DNA from 3 places in the Paenibacillus sp. MABNR03 genome. Region 3 is predicted to be linked to each of the others. Evidence: predicted binding sites of a transcription regulator. Region 3 holds the regulator's gene; each other region holds the start of a gene.
What was found. Region 3 encodes LexA, which represses DNA repair genes until DNA is damaged. Its sites were predicted from a motif close to CGAACATATGTTCG; they were not measured.

Region 1 (4,431 bases), on a different contig from region 3:
GCCCAATATCCGGTGCCTGAAGTCGATATAATTGCCGTTCTTTTAATCGCAATCCATGGGAGGCAAAATGGGAGAATGGACACGCCACAAATCGTTCCATCCGCGAAACACTCGTCCGCACCTCTGTACCATATAATCGGCGACTCGTCGAAGTACGCAACGGCAGTGCCCGATTACGATAAAAAATCGATCCCAACAATCGTTCCAACTGGGGTCTTCGGGCCTCATCGGACAGATGCCAGTTGTAGACAGACCACCAGAGTTCAGGAATCTCCTCACCACGGCGCCATCTACGCAATTGTCCAATCAGAACAGACAGACTCTGCTCCGGATGAATGACATAAGGCCAGTGAGTCTCTTCTGAATCCGTTACCGGTGGCTGGGCAAGCAATGGTGATTCATTCAAACCAAACATTTTGCGTACATGCCTTACAATCTCCGATGGCAGCAGTGTTTTCCCCTCATCGTCAGCCACAGGATAACTTAGCCACAATTGCCTGCTGGCCGCAGTCAGGGCGGTATATATCAGAAAACGCTCGTCCAGCATTCGTCTTGTTGTTCCCGGTCCAAGACCCAAGCCCCGTTCGGTCAGCAGCTCCCGTTCCTGCTCGGTTAATACCCCATCCTCCTGCGGTACAGCCGGCAGTTCACCATCCACGGCACCCAGAATAAATACATATTTGATATCCTGCAGCCGCGTCCGATCCATGGAACCGACCAGCACCTGATCCAGCGCCGGCGGAACGAGTCCGAGCTTCAGTTCGGTTAAACCCGTCTCCATCAGACCAGCGAACAAATCGATATCCAGTCGTTCGGCTCCCATCATGTCCACCATCTGGTCCAGCAGATCCAGGACTGCTCCCCACATCTGACGATGTTCCCGCGAACGTTCTGGATCCCCCTGCGCTGTCGCTTCAGCAGACATCACTTCCAGCTTCCATGGAATCTCTGCATCTTCCAGCAATCCATACAAGGCAGCACACTGTTCTCTGGCAGTCTTGGCCTTGTTCATCCGTTTTTCAAAAACACCCATCGGATCCGTAATGACCGTTCGGCATTTTTCCATCAACGACAGCATTTGTTCACGACCTCGGCTTCGACCTTCCTGGCCATTGTCTTCCAGGGACAGGCTCGGAACATATTTCCATGGTTTTCCATCCGTCCAGCGGTATCCGTGGATCCCACAGGCAAGAATATAGTTTTCGAGCTGGTCCATATCTTCACGGGTAATGGAGCCATCACGAGGAAGCAGCAAATCTGTTTTAACACAGCGAAATACATCTTCATAACGCCAGCGACGACGAACAATATCAATTGCGGAACGAATGAATTCGGCGAGCGGATGATGAAGCTCACTTCTTCTGCGATCCAGGAAAACTGGCACGTCATAGTCTCTGAACAATGGTTCAGCGATATCGGCATAGGCATCCAGCTGACGAACGAGCACCGCCATGTCACGGTAACGCACACCTTCATCCTGAGCTAATCTGCGCATTTCCCGCAGTGCTCCTTCCATCTCTGCCCTGCGATTTTCAGCTGCATACATTTTGATGCCAGCATCACGGCCATCGCTTCTCCAACGAATTCGGCGGTCGAATCCAGATTCCAGATGGGCAAGACCCGGACTTTCCTCATATCTTGGTAAAACATCTGGATCAAGCACTGACGTCTCGCTCCCAACGCCCAGATCATCCGCCATACCTTTGAGCCGTGCGTAAGCACTCGCGGTTGGATGGAAGAGATCCAGTTCACTGGGCAGTGCCCCATGATCATACGGTCGATCCAGGGTCAGTGTAATGGTTACGGAAGAAGCCTGAAGCATCAACCGTCCAATCACACTCATTTCCTGCGGGGTAAATCCCTGAAAACCATCGATCCATATCTGAGCATCCTGAAGAAGCGCACTTTCTGACAAACGATCATTCAATTCTGTCAGCGTGTCTTCATCATCGATGTAGAGTTCCGATAGTTCCTGTTCATAGTCACGATATATAAGAAGCAGATCATGTAACTTATCCCCCAAAATTGGTGCCGAAGAAGATGAACTCCATGTAGAAAGCCCTTCTTCCAATGAACCGGGATCAAGTTCATATCGCTTGAATTCGCTATATAAATCATTCAAATGCCCGATAAATCCCAACTGGTTGCCAGAGGCACCAAAAAGCTTCAACTCTTCCTTGCGCCGCTGAAGCACTTTATAGAGCAGCATCTTTTTCCCCTCGGCTCCGATTGGAATACGAGCAGAACCACCCGCTTCCTGCATAACACGATAGGCCAATCGGCGAAAACCCAGCACTTCGGCACGCATGGTGCCTTTGATCGCACCCGAAGAAACCAGGGCCTGCTCAGAACGAAACGAACTCTGCTCCGGAACCAGCCAAATGAGAGGTTTACCTTGGGGTTCCTGTTGAAGCTGAGACGTAATTTCCCGGGTAATCAGCGTCGTCTTCCCGCTGCCTGCCCGGCCAATAATAAAGCGTACGGACATGTTTAATCCTCCAAACCGTCACGAACAAGATTTTAATTCTCAGTATAACATATCTGACCTGGTTCGGAACATACGTTTGCCACAATCCGGTAAAGCCAAGATGATCTCCTGTAACAGGAAAAAGCCCACAGCTTATAACCGTGGACTTGTTTCGTGATGGAATCTAATAAACCAAGAGGGATCAGTTTGTTTTGCTGCGCACTTCAAAAATGGCAAATTTCAAGTAATGGCCCTCATCAACACCCAAAATTTGCGGGTGATCCTTACCTGCAGCTTTCCATTCGATCAAACGCAGCACTTTGCCTGCATCTTCGGCTGCATCCGCAATTGTTTCCAGGAAGAGATCAGGGCGCATATGGTACGAACAGCTTGCCGTTACCAAATATCCACCCTCATTAACAAGCTTCATGCCATGCAGGTTAATATCCTTATAACCACGGCATGCTCCTTTAACTGCGGATTTCGTTTTGGCAAAGGCAGGTGGGTCAAGGATGACCACATCGAACGTTTTACCGCCGCCGGCTGCAAGCGCTTTGGAGGTATCCACTTTCTGTTCAGCTGCCCGTGCGCGTACGGAGCGATCGTCTATACCTTTGACCTGTTCACGTAAGTATTGGAATGCATCAGCGACCACAAACTCTACCCGATCTGTGAAGCCGTTTAATTCTACATTGGTGCGGGCACTTTCAATAGCATGCTCTGAAATATCAAGGCATGTCACTTTTTTGGCCCCATATTTACAAGCGTTCAATGTGAAGCTGCCTGTGTGTGAAAAACATTCCAGTACTGTTGCGCCGTCCCAATACGGGAAGGTCACCACTTTACCACTTTTATTCACGGGTAACAGCTGCTCACTTCCATCTTGTTCCACGTGCTGCATGGTGATTCCGCTTTTGTAACCCCAGCCCTTCATGAGAGGTTCAATCGCTGCCCGATTCTCACGCTGGTCGAAGAAATAACCCGTTTTCTGACCTTCTACGATATCGACTTTAATGAGCAATCCATTTTCGGTTACCGTCACATGACGTGGACAGTCCCCATACAGCGGTCCTTTCGTCTGCTCCAAACCTTCCAACTCACGAATAGGCACGTCGCTGCGCTCATAGATCCCCTCCGGCTGCATCACTTCGATCAGAGCCTGTACGATGGCTTCACGGCAGCGGTCCATTCCTAGCGTAAGCAGCTGCACAACGAGGATACTGCCAAAACGATCAACGATCAGACCCGGCAGAAAATCAGCTTCGCCATAAACCAGACGATAGGCCTCGCCATCCCGGATAAAGCGTTCCCGGTGACGCAAGCAGTCACTGAAACGGGCAGCGAAAAAAGCCGTGTCCATTTGTTCAAACTCCAACGGTTGATAGGAGACGACTCTCACTGTAATTTGTGATGCCGGGTTGTAGTACCCTGTTGCCAGATAGCGGCCCTGATGATTCAGTACATTGACCAGATCTCCCGGTTCCGGGTTCCCGTCAACCGAGGCAATCTCGTTGTTATATATCCATGGATGTGCATGTTCAAGCCGCTTTTTGCGACTGCGTTCCAGTGTAACCGATGGCAAGGTAAATCCACTTCCTTTGTTGTTAGTTAGTTAAAAAGATAGGTTTAGTGCAAAGGGAGACGCTACGGGGACGGATTGGTCTTCCGATCGCTGTTATCCCCAGATTTTTCTGATTCCCTTTTCACTAAGGGAAAATCCGGGGATAAACGCGAACGCTTCGCTTCTTCAGATCCAATTCCGTCCCCTCAGCTCCGTTTGCACGAATCACCGTTTCTTTTGAATTTGTGAGGTAGGTATGACCCAAATGCAAAGTCATGCTACCATTACGGGGACGGATTGGTCCTCCGATCGCTGTTATCCCCAGATTTTTTGATTCCTTTTCACAAAGGGAAAATCCGGGGATAAACGCGAACGCTTCGCTTCTTCAGATCCAATTCCGTCC
Region 2 (4,431 bases), 1.3 Mb from region 3:
GAGAAGAAAACAATGGTTGTAACTACATTATATCCACCCTATGAAGTTATATACGTATTCTTCCTCTAACTCTATGTTTGTTTGAGCAAATCCGTAATATCAACGTTCATATGTTCAGTAAGCATTAAGGTTACATCGACTTTCACTTTGCTCCACAATAGTGTCATTTTATGAATGTAACCTCTTACCGAATAATTTACCGTTAAACTCAGCTCGGATCTCTTTTCATCAATGATTTTTATATGGTGCTCCTTTAAACTTTGTTTTGATTTGTACATCTCTAAAGCAATTTTCTTTTGGGTACCGTCCAAGTAGTCAACATACACAGATTTCATCTTAAAGTTTGAAGCGTATATTTTATGCTTATCTACCTCCAGAGCACCTAAAAGATAGGGGAGCTCTACCAGCCTCTTCACAAGTGCAAGTTCTTCAGAAGTCTGTCTCACCATACACGCCTCCTTCTTCAAGCTTAACAGTGACCAATTGATCAAAATCGACCCATTCAAATCCATGCTCCATTTCAATTTTGATTTTCTTTCCAAAGGTACTGACTGAAGTGACGATCCCGTGTATATACCGATTGCCCGACTCATTAAACACTTCAATGGTTGCTTGCAACGTATAGTTAAGCGACATATCTACATTTTGAGCAATCATCTCCCACTCATCTTCATGAATCAGTGGTTTCGCTTGATAATGAATTTGAGTACGATGCTGTATAATTCGTTCTTTATGTTGTGGAAGCATCATGCGGCTCGATTCCCATAATCCATTGGCCTCAAGTTTTTTGCTCATTTGTAATGCCCTCCAATTTTAGATGCTCTATCGATCGCTTGACCAGCAGCCGTAATGGAGCTCGCTCGTAAAATGGCAATGTCGCCAAATCGATCCTTAATGTCGTCCATCACCTGATCAATGGCCCGTTTCTGCTCCTGATCATCAAAAAAAGATAGTTGATATGTATCCGCGCTGGATAATTGAGAAAGGGACACGCCCACACGTCGCACAGGTTGCCCATCCCAGTGTTGATGGAAGATGCGTTTCGCTATCTTGCACACATCAACGGTTATGTTAGTAGGATCAGACAGTTTAACCTGCCTGTGAAAACCAGTTGGGTGGTCGAAATCCGCTCCAGACACACTTACGGATACAACACTACCCATCAGTCCCTTTTTACGGGCTCTTCTGCACACTTCTGTACAGATATCGAGGATAACCACTTCGATCTCCCAAGCCTCTGTGTAATCTCTAGGCAGGGTCATTCCGTTTCCGATATCCTTTTGTGTACTGTGCGTGTTGACGGTTACCGGCGAGTTGTCTAGTCCATTTGCGACTCTCCAGATGACCTCTCCATTAACGCCCCATTTACTTCTTAATTTGGAAAGAGGCGTATTTGCCAGATCTCTAATGGTTCGGATACCCATCTTCCACAGATGTTTCTCCATTCTTGAGCCAATCCCCCACATATCTCGGATGGGCTTATCTCCAATGTGGAGGTGTAACTCCTCTTTCTTTAAGTGGAAAATGCCACCCTCCGCTTTTTTAGCGATCATATCGCAGCACAATTTACTGATGATTTTGTTTTCACCAATGCCTGCTCTTGCGTAAACGCCTGTTTCATTATAGATTTTGTCTTGAATTTGCTTCGCCAAATCGATTGGATCATTACCGAATAGATGCATAGACCCTGTAAAATCAGCGAATAATTCGTCTATACTGTACGGTTCAACCAGATCGGTGAACTCCTCAATAATGGACATGATTTGAGTGGATACTTCGATGTATTCCTGCATGTGAGGTTTGACAATGATCAATTCAGGGCACTTCTGAAGAGACTGCCAGAGTGGTTCAGCGGTAGATACACCTTTAGCTTTGGCCAATGGACAAGCGGCAAGAATAATGCCAGAACGTCTTGCTGGATCGCCTGCGACGGCTAGTGGTCTATTTTTGTATTGAGGCATTTTTGCCTTTTCGACTGAAGCATAAAACGACTGCATATCGATGAGCATAATGGTTCGCTGCTTAGGCAACACTGAAATCACTCCTGTATATTTAAGAACGTATGTTTGTATATATATTATAAACCGAACACACGTTCTTTATGCAAGAGGTAAATATTTATATTCATCCGAGATAAGGTCATACTCAACATACAGAAAACGATGACTTATGACAAAAGAAAAACCCTGAGGCGGTAACCCTCAAGGTCAGTACATTAGCAATCATTAATTCACTTGTCTATTTGCAAATACATCATTCAATTGTCTCTACACTCAATAAATCGAAACCGAATTTACTTGGGATAATGAATGACCATGCTTATAGTGCAATCTCAATGCTATTATAAATGAAAAGCGTCCACTCATTGCTGAGTTGAACGCTGTATGATTATCGCTTGCCAGATCTCCACCATGGTTCTGTTGGGTACTCTCCGGTATGTATCCGCACTTGTTCTCCAATTTTCGGTGTTGCGATATCGACATTAGAGCTGCGCGCAGCCTGGCTAATCCGCTCAACCGGATCGTTCCATGCATGATAGGCAAGGGTGAATGCTCCCCAATGGATGGGAATAAGCAGTTGTCCTCTTACATCCAGATGGGCTTGTACCGTTTCTTCCGGCATCATATGAATATTGGCCCATCGTTCGTCATATTGTCCGCATTCCATCAAGGTTAAGTGGAATGGTCCGTATTTTTCACCAATTTCCTTGAAATGTGGACCATACCCGCTGTCCCCACTAAAGAAAACCCTAGTCTTTTGTCCGGCAATGACCCATGAGCACCATAAGGTGGAATTACGATCAAATAACCCTCTCCCCGAGAAATGTCTAGCAGGCGTGCAAGCCAGTGTCAGGCCCTTGAAGCGAAGTTCATCCCACCAGCCATGCTCGGTAATCTTGTCCGCAGATACACCCATCTGAATCAAGCGTCGACGCACACCAATCGGCACGATAAACCGTTCGGTTTTGTCCTTTAATTTTCGAATGGAAGAGTAATCCAGATGATCGTAATGGTCATGAGATAAGATGATTGCATCAATGGCAGGAAGATCCTCCGGTTCGATCGGCAGGTCGGTAGTATATCGTTTGGTGCCTGCCCATGACACCGGTGAAGGACGGTGACCCAACATCGGATCAAAAAGCAGTCTGTATCCTTCCAGCTCCAGCAAAAAGGCCGAATGGCCAAACCATGTCACCTGCGGATCATCGGCAGGGTTTAACGTTTGGGCGAACTCACTTTTCACCATTGGGATATTACTCACGGGTCTTCGTTCCTGACTACCCTTAAGAGAATCCCGGAGCATGCTCAGCATTGCCTTCAAATTCATACCCATGGATGTTGGAATCTGATTTTCGTATTTTTTCATCTAATCCCTTCTATCTTAGTAATGGTTTCGGTATGATATTTATCATAATCGTTTAATAATAGACTTATATTAATGGATTGTTCGTTTATAATCAATTCGCCTTCCGTTGTCTAATCCCATTTATCAACAAACCATTATGATTGGAGGACTGAGTATCATGGTTGAACTCATCCAGGACGTTATGGAAGATATGGACAAACAGCTGGATCGCATTAAAACAAGTCTGAACAGGCTGAGTGATGAACAGATCTGGACGAAGCTCCAGCCTGGGATGAACAGTGCGGGGAATTATTGCTTGCATCTTGCTGGCAATGAATATCAGAATCTTGTTACAGGGATTGGAGCAAAACCACTCATCCGGGAACGTTCGCTTGAGTTTGAAATGACGGGGGGACTCACCCGCGATCAATTGATTGCCAAGCTTCAATACGTGCGTTCAGAATCGAAGAGCATTTTATCAGGTCTCGGTGAGAACGACTTGTCCCGTGAAGTGACCATCCCCTATGAGCTGGCGGATTGGAATCGTATGAATCGCAGTGAAGACGAAGTCCAGGATGCTAAAGAACATAAAATCGTCCGCGCCATTTTAATTAAAGTGGCTGCACATTACGGCTATCACACTGGTCAGATTGTACTTTTATCGAAGATTTTGCAACCAACCGATGAGCATTTAACGGGGTTATATCATTAATGTGGCATTAGCATATCCTCTCGCCTTACAGAGGGATCTTAAGGAATAGAGAAGCGACAAATAAAAACGGAGTAGTTGCCTACCAAACCTTAACGAGGACCATATTCGTTGGGGTTTGGCTTGGCGTTCATTGTGACACCACAAGACTCGACCCTTGGGAGCGGAAGTGCTCCAGTGCCTGCTTCACCTCTGAAAACGTAAGTCCGTGGCGGTAAAAATAGTGCTCCAGCTTCTGCACTTCACTTCGATCGCCGCTGTACACTCTGTCTATTTTACGGATAATTGCCTGTTGTACATCGTTCTGCATCAAGCCTGCCGGTTCGCATAGCCAAAAATCAGTCCGTTTGACTTCTCCCCCCTTGGTCCATAACAAA
Region 3 (4,431 bases):
AACCCGAAATCGGTTGACCATTTTTTTTGCGCTGCTGATTCAACTGCTTTGAATTTTTCCGAACCGTTCTCTCGAACGAACGAGCCATGAGAATCCCCCTTTATGTCTTCTTTGTATCGGCTTACAAAAAACGTAAACCAACATTCCCCCTATAAATTTGCATTCTCAAAATAACAGGAAGAAACCTAAATATCATCAAGATATCATTAGGTTTCTTTTAGTGTTTGAGTTTGCCTTGGCGGCCTTGATCGTTTTCATCATCTACAATTTCAATAGAATCCAGTTGCTGTCTGAAGTTGCTGCGGATGTTGCTCAAGTAAATTTCTCTAAGTTTGGCCCGTTCAGCAAGTTCTTCCTCCGTCAGTCCAGTGGACTTTTGTTTACGAGCCAATTCATTAATACGTGCTACCAGGCTATCTATATCCAAGCTTGTCCCCTCCAAAAATACAAAGTCATACTAACTTTGACATGATCGAGGCAGCTTGTCAAGGCTACTACTTACACGGTCGTATGAATCATGAAATTAGGGTGTAAACTGAGGCAAAATCAACACTTGCCCTGCTTGAATTGAAGTCGATTCAAGTTGATTTACTTTCTTCATTGCTTCTATATATACACGTGTATCCATATTTTCCGGTTTATGTTCCAAAGAAATGCTCCATAGCGTCTCTCCCTGAGACACCGCTATTTTCCCTCCGGGAAGAACGTCACCCTCATCCCCTGCAAATACAGTCAAAACGGTACTGCAACCAACAAATATGATTAACGATACCATAATCAATTTCAACATCCATGTTGGAATCTTGGCATCTGCAAACAATCTCTTAACATGACCTATGTTAGACTTGACCGCTTCCGAATTCACCGGTTCATAAATACTTTGATAAGTAGAATATCTCATATCAATCGTCCTCCAAACGTTTGTTCCTATCTGTTGAAATCAATATAACACGAACACTTGTTTTGTACAACAGATTTTTAGAACAATTGTTCGCTTTATTTTCATCACCTAATTTCTGTAACTTGATTATAAATAACAGTCCAATTCTCACTTTTCGTAACGGTTTGGTAACAAACGCTATACTCCCATTCATAATCGTTGATTTTATCGCATTTTATTTAGAACTTATGTTTGTACGAACGGAGGTTCTATGTTATAATTTTCCCAAACGTTACTAAAATGGGGTTGATACGGTATGTCGAAGATATCCAGCAGGCAGCAGGCTATTCTGGAGTTTATACGCAATGAAGTCCGGTTGAAGGGATATCCTCCTTCCGTACGAGAAATTGGAGAAGCTGTTGGACTGGCTTCCAGCTCAACGGTCCACGGACACCTGGATCGCTTGGAGAAGAAAGGTCTAATTAGACGTGACCCTACCAAACCAAGAGCCATCGAACTATTAAGTCAAGAGGAATCCGAGCACTCCCATCAGTTTGCACATAGTGTTGCCCGTATTCCTGTTGTAGGTAAAGTCACAGCAGGGGTCCCTATTACTGCAACAGAAAACATTGAAGATTATTTCCCCCTTCCCACTCATTATGTCGGTGAACAGAAGGTATTTATGCTCTCTGTCGTTGGAGACAGTATGATTGAAGCAGGGATCGTCAATGGTGACTATGTTATCGTGCGCCAGCAGCAAACAGCAGATAACGGTGATATTGTCGTTGCGATGACTGAAGATGACGAAGCGACGGTCAAAACATTTTACAAAGAAAAAGATCACATTCGCCTTCAGCCTGAGAATGCCACATTTGAGCCACTTCGCCTGAAACACGTAAGCATTTTAGGTAAAGTCATTGGCCTTTTCCGCGATATTCACTAGCATTCTCTGCAGCGAATCAAGATGAAATGAAATTTTCAAAGAGGCTGTCCTGTTCGCCAGGACAACCTCTTTTTTTGTTTCACCTAATTTTAATTCCACTTTTCAACGTTTTAGGATGCTTTTGTGATGAGAGAACACATCAAAGCTCTTCTGACCATGGTATGCCCCCATACCACTGTCTCCAACACCACCAAACGGCAAAAAATGTGAAGTCATATGTGATAACGTATCATTAATGCATCCTCCCCCGAAGGAGACTTGTTCCAGAATCTGATTCTGGAGTTCCTCATCCTCTGTGAAGAGATATAGCGCCAGCGGCTTTGGACGTCGCACAATCTCATCCAGTAGAGGGTTAAGATCATTGTATATCATCACAGGTAGAATAGGACCGAAGATCTCTTCTTGCATAACAGGCGAATTCCAATCCACATTTCCAAGCACTGTTGGTTCAATCAGCAGCTGATCCCGATCAGAGCGACCACCGATTAGAGCATTCTCACCATTAAGGAAAACCGATAAACGATCAAAGTTACGAGCATTGACGATGTGAGGAAAATCAGTATTTCGTATCACATCTTCACCAAATTTGTCTTTGATCTCTGTCGCAATCAGTTCAAGCAGTTTGTCGTGTACATCTTGATGTACAAGCAAGTAATCCGGAGCGACACAGGTCTGACCCGCATTTAGAAACTTGCCCCGAACAATCCGCTGAGCAGCTAGCTGCAAATCAGCATCTTTATGAACGATTACCGGGCTCTTACCCCCCAATTCAAGGGTGACCGGAGTGAGATGTTCAGCTGCTGCCTTCATTACAATGCGGCCAACACCCGTGCTGCCTGTAAAAAAGATGTAATCAAACTTCTCATTCAACAAGGCTGTGCTTGTCTCAACTTCACCTTCCATGACCGCTACATACTCCATAGGGAAGATCTCTTCGACCAAATCATGAGTAAGTCGTGATACAGACGGGGTTAATTCAGATGGTTTGATAATGGCACAGTTACCCGCAGCTATCGCACCGATTAAAGGACCAAAGGCTAGTTGGAACGGATAGTTCCATGGTGCAATAATAAGAGCTACCCCATAAGGTTCGGAGTAAATAGTGCTCACGCCATCAGGAATGAGAGAACTTGTGGGCACAGCTTTTGGCGCCGCCCAATCTTTTAGATGATCTAATGCAAAATCCAATTCACCTAAAACGATGCGAATCTCAGAGCTATACGCCTCAGCTTCAGATTTATTCAGATCCGCACGCAGGGCGTCCAATATCCGTTGCTCGTATTTCTGAATTCCCTGTCTTAATTGTTGAAGAGCACGAATACGATAATCAATATTTTTGGTTTGGGCTGTATAAAAGAAAGCTCGCTGGCTTGCTACGAGCTGCTTCGCTTGTTCCATAACAACATCTCCAATTAATATTTTAAAATTAAATTGCCCAAAATATAATTGAATTATATCTTACTAATATGAAAATATCAACATATAAAATATGTATATTTTCTCCAGTTCCTATGTATTGTCTCTTTCATTCCGATAAGACATCGCTTCCGGACTGACCCTCCTCCTCTTTAATTTCCTACTATTCACATAAAAAAGCCCTCAGCGCTAATGCGCCAAGGGCTTCCGGTATTAGTACAAAGTAATGTATTGATCGCGTTCCCATTGGTGGACTTGTGTACGATACATATCCCACTCAATTTCTTTCAGCTCGTAGAAGTGAGCCAGGGCGTGATCGCCAAGAGCATCACAGATTACTTCACTGCGGATCAATTCGTTCAAAGCTTCTTTCAGGTCAGCAGGCAAGCTTGGAATTCCTTCTTCCACACGCTCTTCTTCTGACATGATGTAAATGTTACGGTCAATTGGTGCTGGCAAGGAAAGCTCACGTTTGATTCCATCCAGACCAGCTTTCAATAGAACGGCCAAAGCCAAGTAAGGGTTCGCAGCCGGATCCGGGTTACGAACCTCAACACGTGTACTCAGACCACGGGAAGCTGGAATACGGATCATTGGGCTACGGTTACTGGCGGACCATGCTACATAACAAGGGGCTTCATAACCTGGTACAAGACGTTTGTATGAGTTCACAGTTGGGTTAGTAATTGCTGCAAACGCACGCGCATGCTTCAGAGTTCCAGCCATGAAGTGACGTGCAGTTTTGCTCAGACCCAGCTCGTCCGACTCGTCAACGAATGCGTTCACTTTGCCTTGGAACAAGGATTGGTTACAGTGCATACCGGAACCGTTCATACCAAACAGCGGTTTCGGCATGAAGGTAGCATGAAGACCATGCTGACGTGCAATCGTTTTAACAACGAGTTTAAACGTTTGGATCTGGTCTGCTGCTTTTAGGGCATCAGCATATTTAAAGTCGATCTCATGCTGGCCTGGAGCTACCTCATGGTGGGAAGCTTCGATCTCAAAGCCCATTTCTTCAAGTGTGATAACGATGTCACGACGACAGTTTTCACCAAGATCCGTAGGCGCAAGGTCGAAATATCCACCTTGGTCATTCAGTTCGTTAGTCGGGTTTCCTTTTTCGTCTGTTTTGAACAAGAAGAACTCTGGTTCAGGACCGACGTTGAAGGAAGTGAATCCCATTTCTTCG

Region 1: the regulator LexA is predicted to act here: its motif matches at 2,554-2,567, upstream of addB (helicase-exonuclease AddAB subunit AddB).
Region 2: the regulator LexA is predicted to act here: its motif matches at 2,056-2,069, upstream of AAIH57_RS02870 (DNA polymerase IV).

What each region holds. Positions count from the first base shown of each region.
Region 1 is NZ_JBCIYR010000003.1:431,322-435,752, reverse strand. It holds gene addB (helicase-exonuclease AddAB subunit AddB) at 1-2,488, opposite strand, end outside; gene AAIH57_RS17120 (class I SAM-dependent rRNA methyltransferase) at 2,670-4,049, opposite strand.
Region 2 is NZ_JBCIYR010000001.1:656,956-661,386, reverse strand. It holds gene AAIH57_RS02880 (hypothetical protein) at 72-449, opposite strand; gene AAIH57_RS02875 (YolD-like family protein) at 430-795, opposite strand; gene AAIH57_RS02870 (DNA polymerase IV) at 792-2,009, opposite strand; gene AAIH57_RS02865 (MBL fold metallo-hydrolase) at 2,389-3,366, opposite strand; gene AAIH57_RS02860 (DUF1572 family protein) at 3,524-4,057, shown strand; gene AAIH57_RS02855 (hypothetical protein) at 4,185-4,431, opposite strand, start outside.
Region 3 is NZ_JBCIYR010000001.1:1,992,498-1,996,928, forward strand. It holds gene AAIH57_RS08370 (hypothetical protein) at 1-88, opposite strand, end outside; gene AAIH57_RS08375 (DUF896 domain-containing protein) at 218-427, opposite strand; gene AAIH57_RS08380 (LysM peptidoglycan-binding domain-containing protein) at 524-901, opposite strand; gene lexA (transcriptional repressor LexA) at 1,197-1,823, shown strand; gene AAIH57_RS08390 (aldehyde dehydrogenase) at 1,926-3,221, opposite strand; gene glnA (type I glutamate--ammonia ligase) at 3,453-4,431, opposite strand, start outside.